Regions from separate parts of the Arthrobacter sp. GW822-FHT05G07 genome, predicted to be linked through region 1. Evidence: predicted binding sites of a transcription regulator. Region 1 holds the regulator's gene; each other region holds the start of a gene.
The links. Region 1 encodes Rex, which represses fermentation and respiration genes when NADH is low (regulators of the CRP and FNR family bind a similar motif). Its sites were predicted from a motif close to CTTGTGAANNNNTTCACAAG; they were not measured.
Positions count from the first base shown of each region.

Region 2: AC1RJY_RS13525 (queuosine precursor transporter) is a predicted target of Rex. The motif match lies at 1,113-1,132, and genes of this name have one in related genera.
Region 3: AC1RJY_RS09330 (glyceraldehyde-3-phosphate dehydrogenase) is a predicted target of Rex. The motif match lies at 2,652-2,671, and genes of this name have one in related genera.

Region 1 is NZ_JBXALT010000009.1:175,586-180,211, forward strand. It holds gene AC1RJY_RS16610 (YceI family protein) at 1-360, shown strand, start outside; gene AC1RJY_RS16615 (hypothetical protein) at 618-1,316, shown strand; gene AC1RJY_RS16620 (hypothetical protein) at 1,579-2,334, shown strand; gene AC1RJY_RS16625 (redox-sensing transcriptional repressor Rex) at 2,382-3,089, opposite strand; gene AC1RJY_RS16630 (glutaredoxin family protein) at 3,166-3,420, opposite strand; gene AC1RJY_RS16635 (HAD family hydrolase) at 3,590-4,453, shown strand; gene AC1RJY_RS16640 (DUF559 domain-containing protein) at 4,600-4,626, shown strand, end outside.
Region 2 is NZ_JBXALT010000007.1:140,510-145,135, forward strand. It holds gene AC1RJY_RS13515 (TIGR01777 family oxidoreductase) at 1-402, opposite strand, end outside; gene AC1RJY_RS13520 (TetR/AcrR family transcriptional regulator) at 399-1,061, opposite strand; gene AC1RJY_RS13525 (queuosine precursor transporter) at 1,312-2,022, shown strand; gene tgt (tRNA guanosine(34) transglycosylase Tgt) at 2,104-3,414, opposite strand; gene AC1RJY_RS13535 (SRPBCC family protein) at 3,462-4,172, opposite strand; gene AC1RJY_RS13540 (DUF6707 family protein) at 4,233-4,626, opposite strand, start outside.
Region 3 is NZ_JBXALT010000005.1:18,658-23,283, reverse strand. It holds gene AC1RJY_RS09340 (HNH endonuclease family protein) at 1-537, opposite strand, end outside; gene AC1RJY_RS09335 (hypothetical protein) at 660-869, opposite strand; gene AC1RJY_RS09330 (glyceraldehyde-3-phosphate dehydrogenase) at 943-2,430, opposite strand; RNA gene rnpB (RNase P RNA component class A) at 2,694-3,085, opposite strand; gene AC1RJY_RS09320 (YaaA family protein) at 3,143-3,907, shown strand; gene AC1RJY_RS09315 (zinc ribbon domain-containing protein) at 3,932-4,626, opposite strand, start outside.

The DNA of each region.
Region 1 (4,626 bases):
GACTCCGGCGACGTCAACCGCGACGGCCACGTCAAGGGCGAAGACTTCTTCGACGTGGAGAAGTTCCCGGAAATCACCTTCGTGTCCCGCCACGTCAAGGCCAACGGCAACAGCTTCGACCTCGTGGGCGATCTCACAATCAAAGGCGTGACCAAGGAAGTTTCCATCGAAACCGAATTCAACGGTGTAGCCGTGGATCCGTTCGGCAACACCCGCGCAGGTGTCTCCGGCGAAACCACCATCAGCCGCAAGGACTTCGGCCTCACCTGGAACGCCGTCCTCGAAGCCGGTGGCGTCCTGGTCAGCGACAAGGTAGTCATCAACCTGGAGCTCGCCTTCATCGCACCGGCTGCCGCATAGTCCTGCTGCTCCTGGTGCGGGTTCACGAGTCCCGCCCTTGTTCGTCATCCCCGCCGTACAACGCGGAGGGCGACGAACAAGAGACTGATCCGTGGCCGACGCAGCCAAACGGCGCCCCACACAGTTCACACTGTGGGGGCGCCGTTTCGCATGCAGGGAAGTCACCCACGCAATTGTTCGGCAAAGAGCCTGCATTTAGCTGCGAGTTGGCTCCGAATTTCCTATGCATCCTTCAACCCGCGGTCTAAAGTGATGCCATGAGTACCCCAGACGAAACACCACAGCCACAGCAGCCCGGCTCCCAGCCTCCGCAGCCCGGCAATGTTCCTCCTGCGGGTTACCAGCCTCCGCAGGGCTACCAACCCCCCCAGGGTTACCAGCCACCGTCTCAACCAGGCCAGTATTCACAGCCCGGCGCACCCCAGCCCGGGCCCGGCCAACCTGCAGCCGGGCAGCCTGGTTTCCACTTCGAAATGCCCACCGACGGACCGCGCAGTTTCAACGACGTCATGCCTCAGGGCGGGTTCTCGGGAATGTTCAAGACCCAAGGCCTACCGACGGAGTTGAAGGTTTCCTACTTTATTTGGGTGATCTCCGGACTTCTGGGCTTGCTGTTCGGGCTTATTGGATTCTTCGCCGTGATCGCAGCCTTCGCCTTCGCCCCGGGTATCGCGGCAATCGCGCTCATCCTCCTCCTGCTCGCTTTGGCCGTTGCCGCCGCCCAGGTGGTCCTGGCCATGAAGATGAAGGAAGGCAAAGAATGGGCTCGCCTCGCTTTGACCATCCTGGCCGGCGTTTCGCTGCTGCTGGCCATCTTCGGAGCGGCAAGTGGCGGCGGTTCCGGGATGGGCCTGGGCGGCAACTGGTTCGGCTTCCTGGTCAGCGCAGTCGCCGTCGTCCTGATGTGGATGCCCAATTCGCAGCTCTGGTTCAAGGCAGTAAAGGGCCACGCATAGCACTGCCCCAACTGCCGTCGTCGTGCGTGATCGGCGGTAATGCAGGCTGAAGGCCGCGGCCCGGATCCTCCGGATTCCCGCGGCTTTCATCATGAAGGCGTAAGCCGATTTGATGATTTTTCCTGTGAGCTGGAAATACCAGCGTGTGATCGTCTGCAGCGTCGGACCCGGGAGGTACGGTGGTAGCAGAACCACGCTGGGGGCAGGGTCGATTTGCTGATCCCGGCGGCCGCACCAGCAGTCGAACAAGCAAAGGAATGCCATGAGCAACCCTCCGTACCCGCCGTCAACCCCGGGTGACGACAACAAGCCCGAGCAGCAGGGCACCCAGCCTTCTGCCCCGCAGCCCCCGGCACCTCAGTACGGTCAGCCTGCCGCGCCGCAGTACGGACAGCAGTCTCCCGCTGCGCCGCAGTACGGACAGCAGTCTCCCGCTGCACCGCAGTACGGACAGCAGGCCTCTCCTTACGGCCAGGCCCCTGTGGCTCCGCAGTACGGCCAGGGCACTAACTGGCCGAGCCAGCAGCCCGGACCCACCACCATCCCGCCGATGGTTAACTACGCGTTCTGGATGATCGTCGCGGCCGGACTGCTGTCCGCCATCAGCTCTCTGGTCTTGGCCTTCACCGGAGCTGATCCCATCATTGATGTCATGTTCCAACAGGCCGCACAGCAGAATACAGAGATCCCTGAGGGATCCGCTGAAGGCATCCGGGCTGCCATCGCAGTCGGCGCCATCATCGGGGCGATCCTTTCGCTGGGCCTCTACGCCTTGGTTGCCTTCCCCGTCCGGAAGGGCAAGAACTGGGCACGGATCCTAGGCACAGTCTTCGCGGCCTTGTCAGTCCTCGGCCTTACCAGCCTGTTCCAGTTCGGTCCCACCTACGGAATCCTGCAGCTCATCGTGATCCTGCTGGGTGTTGCAGCAATTGTCATGCTGTACCTGCCGGCGTCGGCTCCTTACTTCCGTAAGGCGCAGCCGTTCGGCAGCCCGTACCAGAACCCTTACGGCCGCTAAACACGCCGACTTCCAAGTATTAGACGCGGGCGCGGACCCGGCGAAGGCTAAACAGCCTGGCCCGGAGTCTGCGCCCGTTGTGCGTGGTAGGCAAGGATCTGCAGCTCGGTTGCCATGTCCACCTTGCGGAGGTTGACGTGCGGGGGGACCTGCAGCAGCACCGGAGCGAAGCTCAGGATGCTCCGGATCCCGGCGGCAATCACGCGGTCGCACACGTCTTGGGCCACCGTTGCAGGCAACGCCAGGACCACCATGTTGGTGTGGGTTCGTTCCAGGACGCGCTCCAACTCGGCGGAGTCGCTGACCCTCAACCATCCCACCTCGTTGCCGATCACCATGGGGTCGGCATCAAAGATGGCTACGACGTCGAAGCCCCGGGACTCGAAGCCTCCATACCGGGCAAGGGCTTTGCCGAGGTTACCGGCACCCACAATCGCGACCTTCCAGTCGTGGGTCAGGCCGAGGGCTGCCGCAATGTGGCGGCTCAAGTACTGGACCTCATAGCCAACGCCGCGGGTCCCGTAAGAGCCCACATAGGAAAGGTCTTTGCGGAGGGTGGATGAGCTGACTCCCGAGGCCTCGGCCAAGGCTTCCGAGGAAACCCGCTCAACGCCTTCGGCCAGCAGAGAGTTGAGCGCGCGCAAATAGAGAGTCATCCGGGCCACAGCCGCGGGCGGGATCTGCTTGGTGGCAGGTTCGTTATCCCCGGTTGTGGCTTCCGGGGACGGTTCCAGCGCAGTCACGGTATTCTCCATTGCGTCGCTTTGTTGTTCCACTCTATGACCCCCCGCCGGACTCAACAAAAGCCATTACCTGCGGGTAACCCCACCCTCAGCCCTCCAGGACTTTCTTCAGGGTGCGGGTGAGCCGTTCCTCGTCGATCTTCCAGAAATCGCGCTGGATGCCGTTGACCAGCACCACTGGAATCTCCTCTGCGAAGCGCTCCTGCAGTTGGGGGTCGCCGTCGATCTTCTGTTCGGTCCACCCCACGCCAAGGCCTTTTGTGACACGCTCGACGGCGGCACGCGCCTCCGTGCAGAGGTGACAGTCAGCTTTGGTGAGGAGGACGACGTCGGGAATTGCCATGTCTCAAAGGTAACCGCCCCACCGACCCTCTCTCACATCCCACCCCCTTCCCGGCAACCCTCTCTCACATCCCACCCCCTTCCCGGCAACCCTCTCTCACATCCCACCCCTTTCGGCGCTCTCCCGTGCGTTCCCGACGCGGGCCCCGGCGATTGACTAGACTCAAGGCATGCCCGAGGAGAAGAACGCCGCCGTGGTCGCAGATGCCTTGGTGCAGAAGGACACCGTGCAGAAGGACGCGGCGAAAAAGGACATCGCGCAGAAGCACGCTGGCGAAGCCGCATTCTTCGACGTCGACAATACGTTGATGAAGGGTGCCAGCCTCTTCCACGTGGCGCGCAAAATGTATGAACGAAAAGCGTTCACGCTTTCCCAGGCCGCCGGGTTCGCCTGGAAGCAGTTCAAGTTCGTCATGCGCGGCGAGAACATGGAAGACGTCCACTCGGTGCGCGACTCTGCACTGACCCTTGCTGCCGGCATTACCGTGGCTGACATCAAAGCCTTGGGCGAAGAGGTCTATGACGAAATGATCGAGTCGAGGATCTGGCCGGGAACCAAAGCGCTGGCAGAACAACACCTTCGGGTCGGCCGGAAGGTGTGGCTCGTGACGGCCACACCCATCGAGGTCGCCACTGTTATTTCCACCCGGCTCGGCTTGACAGGCGCGTTGGGAACCGTGGGCGAGGTGGACGAAGGCGTGTACACAGGGAAGCTCGTGGGCGACATCCTGCACGGACCTGCAAAGGCAATTGCGGTCCAACTCGTGGCCGACCGGGAGGGTCTGGATCTGGACCACTGCTGGGCCTACAGTGACTCCGCCAACGACATTCCTTTGCTCACCATGGTGGGTCATCCCGTGGTCATCAACCCGGATTCAAAGCTGCGGCGGCACGCCCGTGAGAACAACTGGCCGGTTTACGATTTCCGCTCGGGACGCCGTGCGGCAACCCTTGGCCTCAAAGCCGCCACAGTCGGCGGAGCTGTGTATGGTTTGTGGCGCGGATTCTCGAAGTTCCGCGGCCCCCGCGTCTAACCCTCTCTCACATCCCACGGGCTTGAGCCCAACCCTCTCTCACATCCCACGGGCTTGACCCCAACCCTCTCTCACATCCCTCGGCCTTGAGCCCAACCCTCTCTCACATCCCACTTGGGCCATAACAAGCCTGTGGATAACTTTCGATGGCTTTAGCATTTCTGGGCAAGAAT
Region 2 (4,626 bases), on a different contig from region 1:
CACGGAGAACCCGCTGCCCAATTCGCCCGCGACCTCCGACTGTGGGTGATCTTCGGCGTGCCGGTAGATGGTTCCAGTACTCGAGTTGATCCACGTCCGGGGCGGTTCGGCGCAGGCAGCCACGGCCCGGCCCAATGCACGTGTAGTCAGAACGCGGGAGTCCAGAATCTCCCGCCGGTGCTTCTCGTCGTAGCGGCAATTCACAGACCGTCCGGCGAGGTTCACCAGCAGCTCGGCGCCGTCCAGCACTTTGGTGATGGCGCCGTCGTCGTGCCATTGCGCGTCCGCCGAGGCGTCCCGCCCAACGGTCCGGACCTGCCACCCCTCGGCTACAAACCGACGCCGGAAGTAACTGCCAATGAAGCCGGAAGCACCCGCGATCACCACCGTCCGCGACATCATGACTCTTCCTTGACACTGCGCACGAGCCCCAGGACGTCGTCGAACACCTTGCTTACACCGGGAATCTTCGCCAGCGACAGGCCGCGCGCCACCAGCGGGGCAGCGCCGTCGATAAGTTTTCGTGTCCGGCGCTGGTCCTCGGATTTGTCGTAAACCCAGAACAGCGCGACGCCCATGTACGCCAACCACAGCAGCTCAGGCAGGTCGCCGCGCAGCTTCTTGGCGACGGCGGGAGAGGAACCTTCGACGGCGGACCGGAAGATCGCGAGGGAAGCCTCGCGGGCGGCGGTGGACGCCGCGCCGAACGGATTGACGGGCGACGACGGCCGGATCGCCGTCGCGATGAAATCGGAACCGAACTGGTGGTACGGCGCCATGACGTCGACGCCGGTGTGGAGCACTGCTTTCAGGCGCCCCGCGAGATCCTGAACCCCTTCGAGGGCCTGCGCCGCAACCACGGCGTGCTCATCCTGGACTTGGATGTACAGCTCCTGGACCAGCTCGTCCTTGGAAGCGAAGTAGTAGTAGGCGTTGCCGACCGAGACTCCGGCCTCCTGTGCGATGGCGCGCATGGTGGTCTTTTCGAAGCCGACCTCGCGGAACATCTTCAGCGCAACATCGGCCACCAATTGCCGGGTCTGTTCACTCTTTGCTGCCACCAGCTGCTCCTTGCGTGAATTTTGAACGTGTTCAAGAACGAGTATGTCACTTTTCTGAACGTGTTCAAAACGGTGACAGGATGGTGGGAGGTGAGAGAGGGTTGCTCGGAAGGGGGTGGGATGTGAGAGAGGGTCCGTGGTGGGAGAATGGAACCGGTGCCGGGCCCGATGCCCCACCAACCACAGTGCTAATACAGCGGGGCAACCTCACTATGGGGGCCTGCGCGAACCACTACGAAATGGATGACCCATGCCCTCGCCCTCCGGCTCCAGTACTTTGAGCAAGCCCGCTCCGCGCTTCGCTTCGATCGGCTCCCCGTATTTCGGCATCATGCTGGCCATCATGGCCGTGGTGCTGATCCTGTCCAACATCGGCGCGTCCAAGGGCGTCGTGCTTGGCCCGATCATCACTGACGGCGGGTTCTTCCTGTTCCCGCTCGCCTACATTCTGGGCGACGTCATGAGTGAGGTCTACGGCTTCAAGGTGGCGCGCAAGGCCATCATCACCTCGTTCGCGCTCTCGATGTTCGCATCCCTTTGCTACTGGATCATCATCGTGCTGCCCGGCTTCAATGACGAGTATGGAACCGCCAAGCAGGCTGCCATCGAAGGTGCCCTGGGCCCGGTTCCGCTGATCGTCCTCGGTTCGCTGCTCGCTTTCCTGGCCGGGCAGACCATCAACTCCTGGATCCTGGTGAAGATGAAGGCCCGCACCGGCGAGAAGTCACTGTGGGCGCGCCTGATGGGCTCATCGGTGGTGGGTGAATTCGTGGACACCCTGATCTTCTGCAGCATCGCGGCGTCGGTCATTGGCATCACGGACTTCGGCTCGTTCCTGAACTACGTCCTGGTGGGCTTCGTCTACAAGACCGCCGTGGAGTTCCTGTTCGTCCCGGTCACAGTGCTGGTTGTTGGCTGGATCAAGAAGCGCGAGCCGAGCTACGGAGTCGTCGCGGCGTAGGCTTTCGCCGAGTTCGCCGGAAGCGTGTGAGGTCGCCGCAAGATTCCGCACGCTCACGCATGCTTCCGGCGAACTCGACGCCTAGGGGTAGTACCGGCCCAGAGTCTCCGCCTTGAACTCAAAGAAGTCCCCGGATTCGATGGCGAGGCGGGCATCGTCCACCATCTTCACCACAAAACGCTCGTTGTGGATGGAGATCAGGGTTGCCGAGAGCATTTCCTTGGCCTTGAACAGGTGGTGGATGTAGGCCCGCGAATAGTTCACGCAGGTGTAGCAGTCGCAGCCGTCCTGCAGGGGCCCGAAGTCGGTCTTGTACTTAGCGCCGGACAGGTTGAACCGGCCAAACGGCGTGTAGAACGCGGAGTTCCGGGCAACGCGGGTGGGGGAGACGCAGTCGAACGTGTCGGCGCCGTTCTCGATGGCCGTGAAAATGTCGTCCGGCTCCGAGATGCCCAGCAGGTGCCGGGGCTTGTCCTCGGGAAGTTCCTCGTTGCACCAGCGGACGATCGTGCCAAGGTTCTCCTTCTCCAGCGCCCCGCCGATGCCGTACCCGTCAAAGGGCATGGCGCCAAGGTCTTGGCATGCCTTGCGGCGCAGGTCCTCGTACTGGGCGCCCTGGATCACGCCGAACAGCGCCTGGTACGGCTTGCCCACACGGGATGAGGTCAAGCGAGCGTGCTCCTCCAAGCACCGCAGCGCCCACAACCGGGTCCGTTCCAGTGACTCCTCCTGATAAGCACGTGAGTTCTGCAGCGTGGTGAGCTCGTCAAAGGCGAACATGATGTCCGCGCCGATCTGGTGCTGGACTTGCATGGAAATTTCGGGGGAGAACCGGTGCCGATCCCCGTTGAGGTGCGATTTGAACCAGACTCCGTCGTCGTCAATGTGCGCCAGCCGCTCCTTGCCAGGCGCTACTGCGTCGTCGGGTCCTGAGCTGTCCACGTTCTTCATATCGATGACTTTTTTGAACCCGGAGCCGAGGCTCATCACTTGGAATCCGCCCGAGTCTGTGAAGGTAGGCCCGGACCAGTTCATGAACGCGCCCAGCCCGCCCGCGGCGTCGAGGATCTCAGGTCCCGGCTGCAGGTACAGGTGGTAGGCGTTGGCCAGGACAGCCTGCGCGCCGAGCCCGGCGATCGACTCCGGCAGCACTGCCTTGACGGTTGCTTTGGTCCCGACGGCGATGAACGCGGGCGTCTGGATGGTCCCGTGCGGCGTGGTGATGGTTCCGGTGCGGCCCAGGAAAGCGCCGCCGTTGGCGTCCACCTGAGAGTCCGACGGCGAGCACGTTTCCGTCAGGCGCTTGCCCACCGAAAAGGAGAACTCGGATTGCCGTTGGGACAAACCGGGCAGCGCAGGAGAAGAAGCAGGAGCAGAAGAGGAAGCTGGCACGCTACCAAGTGTGCCAGCTTTACCGCGGGTAACTTGCCCAAAAACCTCTACGAACCGTAGTTCTCAGCCTTCCAGTTGTCCCACGAGGACCGGATGTCAGCCAACGTGTGGGCTCCCAGATCGTAGGTGGAGGCAATCACCATTGACCCGCCGTCGGGCCTTTTTTCCGGAATCGGCAGCTGCTCCGCGACGATCAGCAGTCCGTCCCCATGCTCGGCGTAGCTGTGCACGGTGAGGCCCACCTGGTGGCGGCTCTTGAACCAGACCTTGCCGGAGATCTTCTCGCCGGTGGCGAGTGTGAGTGAGTACTCCTCCCCAACAGGCGGCAAATCCCCGAGTCCCAGCTTCTCAATCGCCGGCCCGCCCTTGCCCGGAAGAGAGATGAAGTGCGTACGTCGGTGCCCGTGGGGGTGCCGTTCCAGCGCGAAGCGCAGCTGGTGCAGGAACGTGAGCCAGCCCTGGGTGATGTCCTCATCCCACTCGGCCCATTCCGAGTTGTGGTCGAGGGCGGCCCTGGTGACCCGCACTTCGGTACCACCGGAGACGGGGTGGAGCTCAAAGACATCGCCGCCGTTGACGGTCAGGCTCGTATGATCGGGTCCCTCCACAACATCTGTGTTGAAGTAGATCTGTTTGATTTCGTCGTTGAGGTCATCGGCTTCCCAGCCGTGCCATTGGGCCACCAGCGACGGTTCACGCAGCATTGTCCAAACCTGCTGCGCGTCGGCATTAATCACAACGCTCAGATTGTTCGTCATGGCCCCGAATCTACCGCCGTTGGCGCCCACAGAACAGGGCTTGATATTCCCGAAATAGCGTTACGCGCGCACCGACTCGAGTTCATTGCCGATCCGCCGGGCCAGCTCGTCCTCGTCGATGGTCTTCGATCCGCCGTGGGCGCGCAGGAACATCAGCGCTTCGAGACGCAGGAACCGCCATTCGCGCTCGGCTTCGTGGTTGCCGTTATCGATCGCCCGGAAGATTTCTTTGTCGTACAGGTTGGGTTCGTTCAGCGAGCGCTGCCGGACCCGGGCATTGATCCGGGCTTTGAAGGGGTCTTCTTCCTGGGACTCGGGCGCGCGCAGCAGTTTCTCGTAGACCGCGGCTCGTTCGCTTTGTCCGGCCTCGCGGCAGATGAAACTGGACAACGCCAGCGCCCGCTCGATGGACGCCCAGCGGTCCAGGTTTCCGTCAAACGGCAACACATTCAGC
Region 3 (4,626 bases), on a different contig from region 1:
CTGGGCCCCTTTCTGCCACGCGTCGGCGAGGGCCACCACGTGATCGATTTGAACGGCGGCACTGGTGTCCTGGCCTCTTTGGAAGGTCACTTGTGCCCCTGTGTAGGGTTCGTGAAAGCTACCACCGGCGACCTTGCACGATGAACCCTCCGTGAATTCGACGCCCGAGAGGTCCCTCCGCAGGATGTCGTTTCGTGTATCGCATCCGTTACGGTCAGCGTCCGCCCAGGCTTGACCGAAAGCGGCCCTGTCGTAGTCCGTTTTTGCCGCCCGCCCTTTGACCGGGAGCCGCTCCAGGGCGTCGCTTGCCCTCTCCGGGGTAACGGGCGCCGCACCGCGAAGGGGTTTCATCCAACCGGGTTTGTAGACAGGGGCTTCGCTTGGGCCGACTGCCCACGGTTCAGCGGTACTGAATTGTCCGGTGGTGAAAAACCAGGACAGCCCTGCCACGATGGTGGCGGCCGCCAGTCCAAGAATGGCCCACGCTTGACGTGACCTTCTCCGGGCGCGCTTGTAGGCAGACCATGTGGTACTCAAGAGACTCCATCCAGTGGGGCAGGCAATGTCCTATGAGCGTAGGACAGGGCCCCGACAGTCAGAGCCGATATCCACAGTGTGTAGGAGAAGTCACACTGCGGGCATGGGGCTTTCTCAGCGGCCTATTGCTCACGCATTACACGCTGAAGGTCCTCCGTTGCCACCGCAAGGAGGCCACGCAACTGTTCAACGCGCTGATCCGTGACGTCACCGGCCGCGTTGGCTGCGATGGCTTGATCCAGAAGTTTCTGGGCTTGTTTGTGGTTGGCCTTCGCTACGTCCAGGGCGTGCTCCAGCGTGGTCTCATGTTCCAACGTTGATTCGTTTTCCATGAACCCATTTTGATCAGGTTTCCCGGCTGATACCAGTGACTCAGCCGGGAAACCCGCCAATAGTTCGGAGCGCCTAGGCTCCTGCCCCTTCAAGCACCGCGATGGGAGCAATCACGTCACGCGCGGGGAAGGACGGCGGGTTCACACCTGCCATTTCTTCCATGACACGCACAACCTGGCAGGAGTAGCCGAACTCGTTGTCGTACCAGACGTAAAGAACCAGGTTCTTGTCGTTGGAAATCGTTGCGAGGCCATCAACAATGCCGGCGCGACGCGAGCCAACGAAGTCAGTGGACACCACATCGGGAGAGTCGATGTAGTCGATTTGCTTGCGAAGGTCCGAGTGCAAGGACATTTCGCGGAGGAAGTCGTTGACTTCGTCGCGAGTAGTGCCGTTCTCAAGGTTGAGGTTCAGGATGGCCATGGAGACATCCGGGGTGGGTACGCGGATGGCGTTGCCCGTGAGCTTGCCCTGCAACTCGGGCAGCGCCTTGGCTACAGCCTTGGCGGCACCGGTCTCCGTGATGACCATGTTCAGTGCTGCCGAACGGCCGCGGCGGTCACCCTTGTGGAAGTTATCGATCAGGTTCTGGTCGTTGGTGAACGAGTGAACCGTTTCCACGTGGCCGTGAATGATGCCGAACTTGTCGTTGATAGCCTTCAGCACCGGCGTGATGGCGTTGGTGGTGCAGGATGCCGCGGTGACGATCTTGTCGTCATCGGAGATGTCCTTGTGGTTGATGCCGTGGACGATGTTCTTGAGGTCGCCCTTGCCTGGTGCCGTCAACAGGACGCGGGCAACGCCCTTGCTCTGCAGGTGCTGGGAGAGGCCATCGGCGTCGCGCCAGCGGCCGGTGTTGTCCACCACCAAGGCATCCTTGATGCCATATGCGGTGTAGTCCACAGTGGCAGGGTTGTCCGAGTAAATGACCTGGACCTGCACGCCGTTGGCGGTGATGGTGTTGGCTTCCTCGTCCACGCGGATGGTGCCCTCGAAGGAACCGTGCACGGAGTCGCGGCGCAGCAGGCTGGCGCGCTTCACCAGATCGTTCTCAGCGCCCTTGCGAACAACGATGGCGCGGAGCCGCAGACCGTGTCCGCCACCGGCCTTTTCAATGAGGATGCGGGCCAGGAGGCGGCCGATGCGGCCGAAGCCGTAGAGAACGACGTCGGTGCTGGTGCGGTTGTCGGCGCCACGCTTTCCCACGATCTCGGCGAGCTCGGCACGCAGGTACTCATCCAGCGAGGCGCCGTTGCCTTCGGCCCGGAACTTCTCGGTCAAACGTGCAATGTCAATGGCGGCTGCGCCGAGTTCCAGCTCGGACAGGGCATTCAGCAGCGGTGCGGTCTCTTCGAGCAGAAGCTCGTGGTTGCTCATCCGGCGCGCAAAGCGGTGGGCCTTCAGGATGTTCATGGTGGACTTGTTGATCAGGCTCCGGCCGTGGATGCTGGTGACCACGTTGTTTTCCCGGTACAACCGGCCGATCACCGGAATCATGGCCTCGGCGAGAGCCTCCCGGCCCATCCACTTATCAAGACAAGAATCTGACGTCTGGCTCACAGAACTACCTTCCTTGGGTCAACCACATACGTCCTCGTATGCAGATGGCAGCGGCCGCCCGGAGTGATCCTGCGGCACATGCGCCAGCGGGCTTCGGTCCACCCACAGCGCCTTGAACGAGAGCAAAGAAAATCCGCCGGCTGCGAACGCAGTCCCGGCGGCAGAACATCTACGTTCAGTAACCATTCTAGGGCGGAAGGAAGGGCTGCAGGCCGCCCCAGGGCGTGAAATCACTCACACGGCACAAATCCGGGAGTCATAAATGGATGGGTCGACCGATACGCCGGGTTCTGTCATCCCCTGCCGTTACCAGCAAGGGAGTAGCGGCCATCCATCTACGAACGCCGTTGCCGACGCCCTCCAGCAGCCTACCCGGACACTCGGGCGAGCAGCCCTCAAACGTGTCCTGTCTGGCCTTGCTCCGGGTGGGGTTTACCTAGCCTCCCCGGTCACCCGGGGAGCTGGTGGTCTCTTACACCACCGTTTCACCCTTACCTGCTGCCCCGCGATGCAAACATCACGACGCGCAGGCGGTCTGTTCTCTGTGGCACTGGCCTGCGGGTTACCCCGAGTGGGCGTTACCCACCACCCTGCTCTTCGGAGCCCGGACGTTCCTCGAGCCACTTCCGTGACGCGCGACCGCCTGGTCGACCCATCCGCCGTCCAGTCTACCGGCGTTGGGGCCAGGCAAAGTCCCCGGTAATATCGACTGGTGCTGATTCTGCTGCCGCCTTCCGAAGGCAAGACCCCCGCTGCCAACGGTCCCGCCATAAACTGGGAATCGCTCAGCTTCCCCGAACTGAACCCTTACCGGGCAAAAGTACTCGAAGCACTGGGTATGGTGAGCGCGCACGAGGATGCACTGACGCTGCTGGGGGTCGGTGCCTCGTTGCGGGACGACGTCGAACGTAATACCCGGCTGCATGCCGAACCAGCCGCTCCCGCGCATCAGGTCTATTCAGGGGTCCTCTACGACGCCTTGGGCTACAACAGCATGACGCCAACGCAACGCCGCAAGGCGAGCGAATCCATCCTGGTGGTTTCCGCCCTGTGGGGCGCCATAGGCTTCGGCGACCACGTGCCCGCCTACCGGCTGTCGATGGGAACGGCATTGCCCGACGTCGGGCGCCTCGCCTCCTACTGGAAGCCGCAGCTTAACGCAGCCCTCGCCTCACGCGCCGAGGGCGAACTCTTGGTGGATTGCCGTTCCAGCACCTATGCCGCTGCCTGGGCTCCCCCGGCGACGCAGACGGTTAACGTCAACGTCTTCAACGAAGCGAACGGCAAGCGCACGGTTGTCAGTCACTTCGCCAAACACACCCGCGGCGAACTGGGCCGCCACCTGCTGACCCGGCGCGGCAAAGCGCCGGCAACCCCGGATCAGCTCCTGAAGGCTGCCCGGGAGATTTGGACTGCGGAACTTGTCGAGGGCACGGCCCGCAAGCCGCACGCGCTCAACATCATCCTCACCACCTGAGTGTCCAACCGGCGTTGGGTTGCGTCAGTTCCACTCCGCCGAACGGACCAGGATGACACCTGAGTCCGGGCAAAACACGATCTCGTCCTCTGCTGCAGCTTTGACTTCGGCAAGGTCGCCGGGGCTGAGCATCATGCCGGAGCCTTCGGACTTGCCGTGGAACAGACGGGCTGCGCCGACACCGCGCTTGGCAATGGTCTTCTCGTAGATGGCAAGTACTCCCGCGTCCAGCGATTCCGCGAAGGCGGCGCGCTGTCCACGAACCACCGTTTCCTCGGCAGCAATCTCGGCAATGGCTTCGTCCAGCTCCGCCCGGATGCTGCCGAACGAGCCTTGGATATCGTCCACGATCGACTGCTGAGCGGCCTGACGCTCGCGCAATGTATCCAGGCGTTCCAGGATTTCGAGCTCAACGTCTTCAAGGTCCGAGCGGCGCTTGTTGAGTGAGGCAATGTCACTCTGCAGCGCCACCAGATCCTTGGACAGGCCGGTGCCGCTGTTAAGCCGGGTCTCGTCCCGTTCAATGCGGGTTGCTACCTGCTCCACATCGGCTTCTGCCCTGCGAAGTTCGGTCTCGGCGTCATGGACGGCAATTTTGGCAGCGCCGAGTTCGCCGTTGGCTACATTCAACGCATCCGTGAGGTCAGTGATGCGTGGATCGGTTTCCAGGACCTTCCGGCGGCCGGCAAGCGACCTGAGCTTGGCATCCAGTCCCTGCA